Regions from separate parts of the Peribacillus sp. CSMR9 genome, predicted to be linked through region 3. Evidence: riboswitches for the same ligand, from Rfam matches in the RefSeq annotation. Region 3 holds a riboswitch; each other region holds the start of a gene.
What was found. A riboswitch is a leader RNA that binds a small molecule or an ion and turns the genes downstream of it on or off. The one in region 3 is predicted to bind preQ1.
Positions count from the first base shown of each region.

Region 1 (4,257 bases), on a different contig from region 3:
GAATTTGAAAAAACGTTTCATATGAATTCCTCCTTTTGGGGTTAAAAGGTCTTGGTTTAATAGTAACACATTATTGGTGAAATTTAACCTTTTTTTACAATTTTGGAGTGAAATTTATGCTTTTTGTGTGAAAAAAGTTGTGAATTGTTTGGTTTGCAAGAAAGCGTGCAATGAACCTTACTGAGTATAAGGGCCCGTGCATTGGGTTGAAATGAAATGCTGGATTAAGTGAGTTCTTGTACTGGTGATTTCCAGTAAGTGGGTATTGGAAGTGAGAAGTATTTCAGTAAGAATATTCCTAATAAATTCATTATACACTAAATATTCTGAAAACAAAAGAAAATATTCACTTCCAACCCTTTTGATAGATTTTTCTTTTCATGATTATTAACTTTTCATGATTATTAATGCGTATAGTCTTTTATACCCCAAATACACGAAAACAAAACAATCACCATGAAGGGGAGAAAAAGAAAATTTCCCGCGTTCAAGTGACGGGAAATTTTCTAGTATCATAATTGGAATTTCTTGACCTGTTCGGTTAGCAGTTCAGCGGAAGATGCGAGTTCACATGCATGATTCGTGACTTCATCCATCGAAGAGCTGGATTGTTGAGCGGAGGCAGAAACTTGTTCGATTCCTGCCGCGGACTCTTCAGTAACGGCTGCGATATCTTCGATGGCCTGATTGATTTCTTTACTATTTTTGGAGATATAGTTCAATTCAGCTGTAATATGCTGTATTTTCATTCCCATATTCCCGACAGAGTGATTGATTGTTTCAAAGGTTTGGCCGGTGAGCGTAATCTGTTTCGTGCCTTCATCCACCTGTGTATAACCATCTTCCAGGGAGTGGACGACCGTTTTTGAATCTGTTTGAATAGCGGTGACAATATCGGTGATATCCCCAACGGATTGTGTGACCCCTTCAGCGAGTTTCCGCACTTCAGCTGCAACGACGGCGAAGCCCTTGCCATGTTCACCAGCGCGTGCAGCTTCTATGGCTGCATTCAGCGCCAATAGGTTGGTTTGATTGGATATATCTTTGATGACCTGCACAAGCTGTGAGATTTCCTGTGATTGAGAATCGAGCCTTTTCACTTGCCCGACGGCATTTTTGACAATTCCGTCAATCATTTGCATTTGTTGGACCGAACTGCGCATTAAAGTGGTGCCCTCCTTGGTCAAGGATAGGATCTCGGTCGAACTTTGAGATACTTCCATTCCTTCAAGATGGGCCTGCTCGATCTTGCCGGTGAAATCATCCATCATGCGGACCATTTCAGCTGCCCGGTTGGCTTGTGAGTCCGAGCCTTCCGAAAGTTCGTACATGGTAGTCGCAATCTGTTTGCTGCCCTGTTGCACTTCATTTGCTGATTGAGTCAGATCCTCGCTTTGGTTGGAAACGGATTCGGATACAACCAGCATTTTTTCGATCGTATCACGAAGGTTTTTCTGCATTTGGTTGGCGGATACCGTTAATTCACCCATTTCATCATTTGACTTTTGCTCCAGGGGCTCATGATTCAGTTTTCCGTCAGCAACCATTTTCATCCTGTCCCTGACTTTAAAGAGGGGGGTGGTAATGAGGTTTGCAGTCACAAGTGCAAGCACAAGGCCGATAAGGACTGCCGCAATGGATATGATGATACTTGTAGACTTAACCGATTTCCCGCTTGCGATGACGGTTTCACCTGAAGCGACAATCGTTTTTTCGCGTTCGGAAGCTAGCTCTCTAAACCCATCCATCAATTCATTGCTTATTGGTGCAACTTCATCCTTTAGTATTTCTATAGCACGTTCTTCATTTCCTTGATCATATTGTGTAAATACGCGGTCTATAATAATCGTTCTCCAATCCACGCTTTTCTCAATCAATTCCTTCGTTTTTTCAGAATCACTTAAGGCTAAAAGATCCTCCTGAATGACTTTGCTTTCTTCGGTATATTTTAAGAACTTCTCTTTATTACTTTCGTCGCCAAATAGAATATAGCCTCTTGCGAGTGCGCTTCTTTGTGCAACATTATTGAGTAGTTGTTCTTCATCAATTAGAATCGGCAATTTTTGGCTAATAATATCTTTGGAATGTACAAGTGACTTATTGCTGCTATAAATATTAAATGCTCCTAAGATGATACACAAAGATATGATGAGTGAAAATGCTGCCAATATCTTTCCTTTAATACTTTTCAAATTAATGAACCCCTTTATCGGTATTTTATTCACTCTTTTTTTATCGGATAAATAATGGGTTATTTAAGCAGATGAGAAGATAACCAAGTTTTCCGTTAGGTGTGATTTTCCATAATCCAAACATCTTGATTTCTTCTCGTTTTCAAGTTACTATTGACTTGGAAAAATATAATATTCCGCGTTATGGCGGAAGAGGTTCTAGCTACCCTCTCAAAAAAACTAAGGAGAAACAGTGCTCTTTTCTTAGGGTGCTGTTTTTTTCCGTAAAAAGGAGTTTTATAGAAATGAAGAAGAAAGAAAAGGCAGTGGTTGTGTTTAGCGGAGGTCAGGACAGTACGACGTGCCTGTTCTGGGCGATGGAGAGATATGAGGAAGTGGAAGCGGTGACGTTTGATTATAATCAGCGGCACAGCTTGGAAATCGAATGCGCTCAAGAGATTGCCAAGGAATTGGGCGTGAACCATCATATCCTTGACATGTCACTGCTGAACCAACTGGCACCGAATGCTTTGACGAGAAGTGACATTGCAGTGGAGGACGGGGAAGACGGGGAATTGCCGTCGACGTTCGTACCAGGGCGGAATTTACTGTTCCTATCGTTTGCCGGAGTGTTGGCCAGTCAGATTGGCGCTAAACATATTGTAACCGGTGTCTGTGAAACGGATTTCAGCGGATATCCGGACTGCCGGGATGTATTCATTAAATCGTTGAATGTGACCTTGAACTTGTCGATGGACCAGTCATTCGTGATTGATACGCCGCTTATGTGGCTTAATAAAGAGGAAACATGGGAGCTTGCCGATCAGCTTGGCGCGTTCGACTTTGTCCGCGAAAAGACCCTGACTTGCTATAACGGAATCATATCAGACGGCTGTGGAGATTGTCCGGCATGTAAGTTGCGGAAAAAAGGATTGGATGACTATGTAAGCAGACGGAAGGTGCTTTCGTGATGTACGGTTTTACTATAGTAGATAAACTCCAAAAAATAGATCAAGATATTCAGCGCAGCCAATTGAAATATACAACTAAAAGGGTCATGGTCAGTAAGGAATTTACCTTTGACGCAGCACACCATCTACATGACTATGAAGGAAAATGCAAGAACTTGCATGGCCATACGTATAAGGTCATTTTCGGATTGAGCGGGTATACGGATTCACGCGGTTTGATGATAGATTTCGGGGACATCAAGGATATATGGAAAAATGAAATCGAAATCCACCTTGATCATCGTTATTTGAATGAAACCTTGCCGCTCATGAACACTACGGCTGAAAATATGGTTGTCTGGATTTATGAAAAAATGGCCGAAGCCCTTTCATTAAAGGAATATGAGGGTGCTAGGGTCGAATTCGTTCGACTATACGAAACGCCGACAAGCTATGCCGAAGCCAGACGGGAGTGGATGGAAAGTGAGTAAACTCCCGGTTATGGAAATCTTCGGACCGACCATCCAAGGTGAGGGAATGGTCATTGGCCAAAAAACCATGTTCGTTCGGACGGCTGGCTGCGATTATTCATGTGCCTGGTGTGATTCCGCATTTACTTGGGATGGCACCGGTAAGGAAGATACCGTCCAAATGACTGCCGAGGAAATATGGGATGAGCTGAAGCGGATTGGGGGTGCCGGTTTTTCCTTCGTGACGATATCAGGCGGAAACCCGGCACTGCTGAAAAACTTAAACAGCCTGGTAGCGATCCTACATGAAAATAAAATGAAAATAGGTGTCGAAACACAAGGGAGCAGATGGCAGGATTGGTTTCTCGATATTGATGAATTGACTATTTCTCCTAAGCCGCCGAGTTCAAAAATGAACACGGACTTTACGGTGCTCGACCAAATCATATCGAACATTGCCAATCGAAACCCTGAAAACCATGTCTCATTGAAGATAGTCGTCTTTAACGAAGAGGATTATCAATATGCTAAAAATGTACATGGCCGCTACCCCGATATTCCTTTTTATCTGCAGGTCGGCAATGACGACAGCAGTACGGCGGATGATCGTCAATTGATCAGCGGGCTTTTGAGGAAATACGAGGAGCTAATTGATAAAGTGATAGC
Region 1 covers NZ_JAOPHO010000040.1:20,100-24,356, reverse strand. Annotated here, with positions in the region: gene N9I19_RS16575 (hypothetical protein) at 1-21, opposite strand, end outside; gene N9I19_RS16570 (methyl-accepting chemotaxis protein) at 513-2,192, opposite strand; PreQ1 riboswitch class I at 2,379-2,421, shown strand; gene queC (7-cyano-7-deazaguanine synthase QueC) at 2,477-3,142, shown strand; gene queD (6-carboxytetrahydropterin synthase QueD) at 3,142-3,612, shown strand; gene queE (7-carboxy-7-deazaguanine synthase QueE) at 3,605-4,257, shown strand, end outside.
Region 1: it holds a riboswitch for preQ1, as region 3 does, so the genes downstream of both, queC (7-cyano-7-deazaguanine synthase QueC) here and N9I19_RS14800 (QueT transporter family protein) in region 3, are expected to answer to the same signal.

Region 2 (4,257 bases), on a different contig from region 3:
TCCTAAAGAAATTCCTGCAACAGCAATTTCCTCGTAGCCTTCATCTTTAAGGAATTGATAACCTTCCACTACATCTTTCCACCATTCCTTTGGACTTGTTTTAGCAAGTTCCTCGGCTGATACGCCATGCCCACTATAAAGGGGTCCGTGGCAAGTATAGTCGCGATCATTCAGGTATTTCCCTAATTTCTTCATGTCTCCTGTACTTCCGGTAAACCCGTGAAGTAAAAGAACAGCTCTTTTTCCACCTCTGTATGTGAATGACTCAGGTGCTTTCACTTTCATCTATCTAGGACCTTCTTTCTGCTCTTGTTGATAAATAGAATCTAAATGATTTTTAAAAAAAAATCAATTAATACCCCTTGAGTGGGATTTCTTCTATCCTATTCCGTATTTTCATTCAAACAGTTAAATCATGTATTTATTATCCTTACCACACTCTTTACAACTCATCCGTTCCGAAGCACATTTTACTATGATTGATTTTATTTAGCAATCGTCATTTAACCATTTTTTTTAAGAAAAGTAAAATGCACCTTGTAATACGATGTACAAGGTATTACACTTTAAAAATGAAAAAGGAGGAGATTGTATTGGATAAAGAATTAATGAAGGGAAGCATTGACCTCCTTTTGCTTTCACTTCTTTCACAAAAAGAGCTGTATGGCTATGAAATGACGAAGATTCTTAAGCAAATGAGCGAGGGGCAATACGAAATCAGTGAAGGCACCCTCTACCCAGCCCTTAAACGGTTAGAAACCAAAAAATTCATAAAAGGCCATTGGAAAGAGTCTGAGTCAGGTCGCAGGAAATATTATCATGTCACAGAAACCGGGCAAACCGAACTTGAACGGAAACGGAAATGCTTCTTCTTCCTGGAAAAATTAGTTCAGAAAAGCGCAGAGCAATTCTGACCTAAAAAACAAGATAAAAAACTTCCTGCACCCATTATTAAAACGTCCAGGAAGATTTTTTTGCTATTTACTCGTGAATTTGGCTTATTTACTCGTGAGTTTCACACATTTACTCGTGAGTTTGGACTATTTACTCGTGAGTTTCGCACGTTTACTCGTGAATTCATGCTACACTCCTGGTTTCGCACATTTACTCGTGAATTCCGCACGTTTACTCGTGAATTCCGCACATTTACTTGTGAATTTTGCACATTTACTCGTGAATTCCGCACGTTTACTCATGAATTTATGCTACACTCTTGATTTCGCGCTGTTTATTCGTGGGTTCGGCTTATTTACTCGTGAGTTTCGCACATTTACTCGTGAGTTTCGCACATTTACTCGTGAGTTTTGCACGTTTACTCGTGAGTTTGGACTATTTACTCGTGAATTCCGCACGTTTACTCGTGAGTTTCGCACATTTACTCGTGAGTTTCGCCCGTTTACTCGTGAATTCATGCTACACTCTTGATTTCGCGCTGTTTACTCGTGGGTTACTCCAGTCACGCAAAAAAAGGACCTAATTTGGCCCTTTTTTGTCTATTCCTTTATGTTTCCGATAATTGGCGCAGGAGAGCTTCATACATTCCCCCTGGACATGCGGACCATATTTTTCGCGAAAGGCCTCGAGGCAATAGCATTTATCTTCTTCCTTTTTGGTTCCATCCATCGGTGCATCCCTCCTAGAATTCAACCGGAGACTACGCGCTTTTCCAGTCTTACGTTGATTCGTCCCAACAGTACGGCACCGATTGACTGAATGACTGTTTTAACGATGATTTGGCCGATAATCGCAGCGGGTACGGCTTCCCATGGCAATATATTGGCACCTAGTGGACTTAGGCCAATCACGACAAATATCACAGAATCGAAAAACCCTCCAACGATCCCGCTGTAAAACACCCTCCAACTCATCGGGAGCTTTAACCGGGTATAAATTTCCGTATCCGCTGTTTCTGCCACCACGAACGATAATGCGGAAGCAAATACAATCAATAACGTATCTCCTAATAAAAATGAAACACATGCAGATAAAATAAGTGCGGTAACTATACACATATAGGTTTTCGCACGGCCGAATTTATTCTGGACCAGATCTCGAAAGATGAAGGTTCCTCCGATGAGCAATGTACCCATCGGAATGATGAACATGCCCAAATGTAATGGATCAAAAGCTGCTGTAACCACATTCGCCGTGACGATGGATACTAAATAAAATAGAATTCTTAACATTTAATTCATTCTCCTTATACAGAAAAAACAGCACCCTAAGAAAGAGCACTGTTCCCCTTAGTTTTTTTGAGAGGGTAGCTAGAACCTCTTCCGCCGGAGCGGATTATCATTTCCTTATTTATCGTAGCTTGAAAACGGTTGGAAATCAAGAAGTTTCCATATGGCCTGATCCTAAATGTATTCAAGCTTATATCCTTTCAATAATCGCCTTCTTGATTTCGTTTTAGTCACTGGGAATGGTGCGAATCCACGGATTTCATTTGCAGACTCGATAAGCCAATATCCGCTTTGCCAAAGCTTAACACTTAGCAAATGTTCCTTTGATGCCAAAGGGTTTTTAAGACTTTTGCCGATTCCTGTCGCAGAAAACTGCTTGGCCGGCTGGATATAAAAAGCAGACAATCATTGATAGAGCTATGATATGATTTTGATATTGCAACCCTTATTGTTTTTATTTGGCACGGACTTGATAAGGAATGCTAGAAGATAAACGCGAGGAGGAAAAAGAATAATGAAAAAACCAACGTTTGTCTATCCTATTTATATCGCAACCACACCAGAGAAGCTTTGGGAAGCCCTAACGAGTGGCGAATTCACAAAAAAATATCACTTTGGATGTCAAATCAAGTCATCCTTTCAAGAAGGCGCAGCCGTTACATATTTGCTGGAAGATGGACGAATCACTGATCATGGAAATGTACTTAAGTGTGAGCCGCTGCAACTGCTCTCTTTTACATGGAACACGACAGGAGACGAAACACCCCGCGAGGATCCTACTCGGGTCACTTTTCAACTGCAGCCAATAGATGAATCTACTGTGAAGTTAACACTTACGCATGAAGAGCTATTGGAGACCGATTTCGTATATGGTGACAATACCTTTAAGGGCATAAATAATGGATGGCCAGCTATTCTATGTAACCTGAAGAGCTTGCTTGAAACTGGACGGACCTTGCCGCCAATATATGTAGATCGGGTTAATTAGGTGTTAGTGGGAACTTATTTAAACATATCGAAAGAGAGCTGATATAGTATGGATACTCAAATAACTACGAAATTTAAAATAGGCAAGCCAACTAATAAGGTGTTTGAAGCCATAGTAAACCCTGAAAAAATCGGGAATTTTTGGTTCTCATCGAGTTCTGAAAGATGGGAGCAAGGCAGGACGCTTACATTGAGATATAACGAATACGATGCTGAAGTGGTTATACATGTATTAGAAGTCGAGGAAAATAGGAAAATCGAGTATTCGTGGGGAGGCAACGCCCAAGAAACGGTCGTAACAATTATATTAAAAGAGCTGGATAATACAAGTTCAATTATTGAAGTAAACGAATCCGGTTTGAAGGAAGACGTCCCTGAAATAATAAAAAAAATGATAGGACAAAAAGAGGGGTGGGTATATACTTTAACCTGTTTAAAGGGTTATTTAGAAAGTGGTGTTACTAATTTGAGAGCGTCATTAATTTTTTAAGGTGCTGGTTCAGCGAAAAAGATCTCCAAAACCGGCAGTTGGGCATGCCGCCTGCCAGAACAATAACACTGACAATATTTAACTATGTTGTACCTGTTAAGCCTTTACGATTTAATGGTGTTCGAATATCGATAAAATGCCACCACTCGAATATCAAGTTAAAAGAAAGCGGCTTACAAGTGGTCGATAGTCTATATAAATTTACGGGTAATGTTTCCGAAAAAAACTCAAGGATGGATTCCGTGAGTTTTTCACTTTCTGTTTGGTTTGACGCGAAATTCAATAGGAAATCACCTTTAGATACATGCCCTTCGAAGCTTTTTCATAGGCTTCAATTCCCATGTTCTTCACTTTTTCGGATAAACTGGATGCTCTCACCACTTGGGTTCCTTGAATAATGGAAGGATCCATCAGGCGCACTTTATTTTTCCGATGTAAATCATAGTCCAATTGATCTTCTTTCACCTTCACGTTACAATGGATCCTTTTTAACAGATTTTGCACTTCATCGTCTTCAGTGGAGCTTAACAAGGATATGACTTCTTCATCTGTACCAAGTAAGTCATCAAGGCTGATCAGGTTTTTAGCCAAAGCCAA
Region 2 covers NZ_JAOPHO010000040.1:13,503-17,759, forward strand. Annotated here, with positions in the region: gene N9I19_RS16500 (alpha/beta hydrolase) at 1-285, opposite strand, end outside; gene N9I19_RS16505 (PadR family transcriptional regulator) at 594-914, shown strand; gene N9I19_RS16510 (hypothetical protein) at 1,195-1,425, shown strand; gene N9I19_RS16515 (hypothetical protein) at 1,474-1,623, opposite strand; gene N9I19_RS16520 (VUT family protein) at 1,644-2,186, opposite strand; PreQ1 riboswitch class I at 2,238-2,280, opposite strand; gene N9I19_RS16525 (SRPBCC family protein) at 2,698-3,171, shown strand; gene N9I19_RS16530 (SRPBCC family protein) at 3,220-3,660, shown strand; gene N9I19_RS16535 (HD domain-containing protein) at 3,940-4,257, opposite strand, start outside.
Region 2: it holds a riboswitch for preQ1, as region 3 does, so the genes downstream of both, N9I19_RS16520 (VUT family protein) here and N9I19_RS14800 (QueT transporter family protein) in region 3, are expected to answer to the same signal.

Region 3 (4,257 bases):
CTTTGATTGTATCAAAGGTCTTGTGATTGCCGTCGGGAAGAGGGATGATTTCCTCACATCTTGTGATTTCCCCTTTTACCCACGTTTCTTCATCGGAACCTTCACAGTATATCAACGCCTCTTTATAAAATTCGGAGTATTCTGCGAGTTCGCTGTCTTTTTTTCCTTTATAGTCTACATGCTCCAATTGAAATAATTGCAGCCCGAAGGCATTGGATTCAAGCCATCGGCCATCACCATCCTTGAAGTTAACGAAATCCACCATTGAATTGATGAGGGTACGCCGACGTTGTTCCGCTTCTTTTAATTGTTTGAATTCTTCCCTTTTAGCTAAGTAAAGGTATAAGATCAAGCCTATAGATAAAAGGAAAAAAATTCCTTCCGCTCTTTGAAGTTGAATGAAGAACTCTTTGTTATGGATATTTGTAGTTAAAAAATAGTCGAACACGACTAGTGTAAGAATCCCGGATAGGATATAAATTGCTAAAATGGAGCGTTTGGACATGGAGATTCTCCCTGATTTTAAGACATTTCAAAGGTAAAATTACATACACATTTTAACAAACTATCGGAAAAAAATATATGCAGAATCCTAAATAAAAAAACAGGGGCCAATGCGGTCACCTGTTTTTTCTGAATAAGGATAATTTCTTTTTCTTTTTTGCACGCTTATAGATAATGAAAAATAGTAAGAAAAGGAGTGCAAGTGCAGCTAGCGTATATTGGTTCATTTCAACGGATAGGAGTCCATATGGGATTAGAGATAGGAAGAAAAAGTATATAAGGTTGCCTAGTGCCGTCGCAAATAAAAAATCCTTGAAAGTGACGGTGCTGACTCCAGCTGCCAAGTTAATTAAACTTGTTGGGATAAGCGGGAAAATCCTGCCGGTAAAAACGTACATGAAACCATGCTCTACAACAGTTTCTTGCCACTTTTTGCCCATCTTCTTTAAAAGAAGTTCCTGAAACCAGTTTCTTGCTGCATAAAAAATAAACCCTGACGCAACAACACTTGTAAACCAACTCCATAGGTAGCCATATATGAATCCGAATATCGTGACATTGATAGTCAGGAGCAATATTAAGGGGATGATTGTAAATGAATTTTGGACAAACATCAATACGAATGTCACAATAAATGTAAGCAATAAGTTTTCCATCAATATGCCAATAACTGAATCCAAGTCACTTTTCCAAATCAAAGTAAATAATTCTGCATTTGAAAAAATAAATAATGCCATTACCAATAGACCGGTTAAAGTCAGGACTTTTTTCAAAGGGTCACCACCATTCTGACTAATAGTTTATCATTTTCAAGTTCATTGGTGAAAAAAGAGCTGTCGCATGATGCAGACAGCTCTGTTTACATTATAGTGGGTTAACGACGCGAAGATTCCTTTATAGCCACTTTTCAAACTGAATTCTTTTGTTCATTCCATAAATAATTGGCGCACCAATCAAGAGGACAACGAACTCACCAACAGCCGTGGTCATCCAGCTTAACCAGAATGGTAAGCCAAAGGCAAGGTTCAGTTCAATTGCAATTAAGAACATTGTGAATGTGAAAAAGATAATCGTGGCGATCATTCGTCCTTTAATGCTTTTTATGAACCGAGATACAAAAATGACAAGCAATAAGGCGAGTACGGATTGCCCTACCCCGAAAATCAAATCAAATGGCACCATCGGCGAAAAAAGCAGATTAGATATGAAGACGCCGCCCACGATACCGTAGATATACTTTTTATTGAATACAATCAGATGATTCAACATTTCCGGTACACGAAATTGGAACATCTCAAAAGCAATTGGTTTAAACACCAATGAGACCGCCACATACAAGGCAGCCAATAACCCGTTTATCACGAGTGTACGAACATTCATTTTACTCTCTCCCTAGTTTTTTATCGTGGGATGGTTACGAACCACGTTAAGGCTTTTGCCCGAAGATTAATAGTATCTCATGTAAGCTTGTTTGGTCAATTTGTAAAGAATGGTTGTATTTATAAGGCAGGGGAAGTCCAAAAGGATTTTGATTTATTGTAATGAAGGATGATATTATTTTTGTATGAACTTCAAAGGAGTGAAAATTATATGTGTATCGAGAGTGTCAAAAGCCATTTTAAACAATGGGACCGGGAAGGCGGTGTAATGGAGTTCGAAACATCGAGTGCTACGGTGATTGAGGCAGCAGTTACCATCGGCGTTATCCCAGCACGGATCGCTAAGACTCTTTCCTTTAGGGGGGAAGGTGAACATGCTATTTTGGTTGTAGCGGCAGGGGACGCAAAAGTGGATAATAAGAAATTTCGTCAGGTGTTCGGATTCAAGGCACGAATGTTATCACCTGAGGAAGTGCTCGAACAAACAGGCCATGCCATCGGAGGAGTTTGCCCATTTGGACTTGCAAACGATCTAGATGTTTTTCTTGATGTATCAATGAAGCGCTTTGAGTCATTGTTCCCGGCATGCGGCAGTACGAACTCTGCAATAGAACTTACACTCGCTGAATTATTTGAATATTCAGGAGCAAAGGGTTGGGTGGATGTTTGTAAGGCTTGGGAAGGAGAGGGGAATGAGGAAACGGCGGTAGGCAATGCTGTTGATGGCATTTGATTTATGGTGCCAAAAAGATCCAGATGAATGGGATTGAGTCCACTTGGGTGGACTTTATTTATTGATGACATGGACATTTTATTATTCAGTTAGCGGTTAAAGCCTTATAAACTTGTTCGAATGCGATTGCTCCAAAACTTTTGAAGAGGCAATCGCTCTTAAAGCGGTTCGTGATTGGTAAAACGTGCAGAAAGTTCATAAGCGGAGGATGAAAGATGTTAATTGGAAGCCATGGAAAAAGCAATAGCAGCTATCTTAGTCTTAAAACTCTTTATGAAGAAAATATCACGGTAAAGAGCATAGCCCAGGAGCTTGAGTTTTGCCATAAAAACGATCTGGCGCTGGATATCCAGAAAGCTCTGGAAAAAAAGAATTTTGATATATTGGCAGTGCAAGATCAAGGAGAAATCATCGGATATATAGATAGGGAAGAACTAGGTGAAGGGAGCGTTTCGGAATATTTAAGAAATTTTTCACCAAGGGAAATGGTTTCGGATTCAACCCCTTTGATCCAGCTTCTCCATATTTTTAAGAATAAAACAAGGGTGTTCGTATTGGAGAATAATTTAATTAAAAAGTTGATCACCCATGCCGACCTTCAAAAGCCTCCAATCAGGATGCTCATATTCGGATATATTACCTTATTGGAAATGAGGATGAGCGATATCATCATGGATAGATTTGGCGATGGCACCTGGCATCCAATGATCAGCGAAGACCGTTTAGAAAAAGCAACCGAATTATATAGGAGGAGAATCGATAAAAATGAAGATATCAATTTAATAGAGTGCCTGCAAATCAGTGATAAATTCGACATCATACATAAGGATAAACAACTGAGGTGTTTCTTCCAAATCCCTTCAAAAAGTAAAGGGAAAAAGGATGCAAGTGCCATCCGGAAATTACGTGATAAGATTTCCCATGCTAATGAACTGGGTCTGGACATGTCGTGGATGGAAATCATTGAGGTTGTCGAGTCCTGCGGCCAACTGCTCGAAATCTCTGAATCCTATCAGTATGAAAAATAAGGATCCGGCTATCATGCTGGTTCTTTTTTATCGTTTAGATCCAGACAGAAAAAAACTGCCCATATCAGGCAGTTTCCCCGTAAACTCAAAACTCCGGTAGTTGATCCAGGTTATTTTCTTTTATCCCATCGGGCTCACTCCGCAATATGTCACGGCCATATTTATGAAAGACGTCAACATTGGCCAGGTTGCCTGCTTTGGCTTCCGAAAGGGCAGTGGGGTAGTCGAGCTCGCGGCCGGAGTCCGTCTTGATGGCGATAATATTGTCCTCTTCATTTTTCCTTACGGCGATGATTTCTTCTTTTCCAGCTGAATCAAGTTGGTTTGCTTGCGGTGTTCCTTGCTGTTTATAGGATTCATAGGCTTTTTCAAATTGGTCCATGTTTTAGACACCTCCTATTTATAGGGTGAGCTATTTGGTCTGCAATATACAAACCGGATTTCGTCCGACTCGAGCCGTTAATTCGTCCAGAAGTGCCGACTTTTCGGCACTTTTTTTTAGTGAATGCTGTTGTCTTGGCCTTTTGAAGTGGCATGGCACTTGCATCTTGTATGTGTGGTAGTAAAAAAAATATCCACTTAATTAAGGGAGGAATATGAATCATGAATGTAA
Region 3 covers NZ_JAOPHO010000032.1:6,157-10,413, forward strand. Annotated here, with positions in the region: gene N9I19_RS14790 (PAS domain-containing sensor histidine kinase) at 1-505, opposite strand, end outside; gene N9I19_RS14795 (TVP38/TMEM64 family protein) at 621-1,277, opposite strand; gene N9I19_RS14800 (QueT transporter family protein) at 1,399-1,884, opposite strand; PreQ1 riboswitch class I at 1,891-1,935, opposite strand; gene N9I19_RS14805 (YbaK/EbsC family protein) at 2,095-2,616, shown strand; gene N9I19_RS14810 (hypothetical protein) at 2,832-3,644, shown strand; gene N9I19_RS14815 (DUF3892 domain-containing protein) at 3,730-4,026, opposite strand.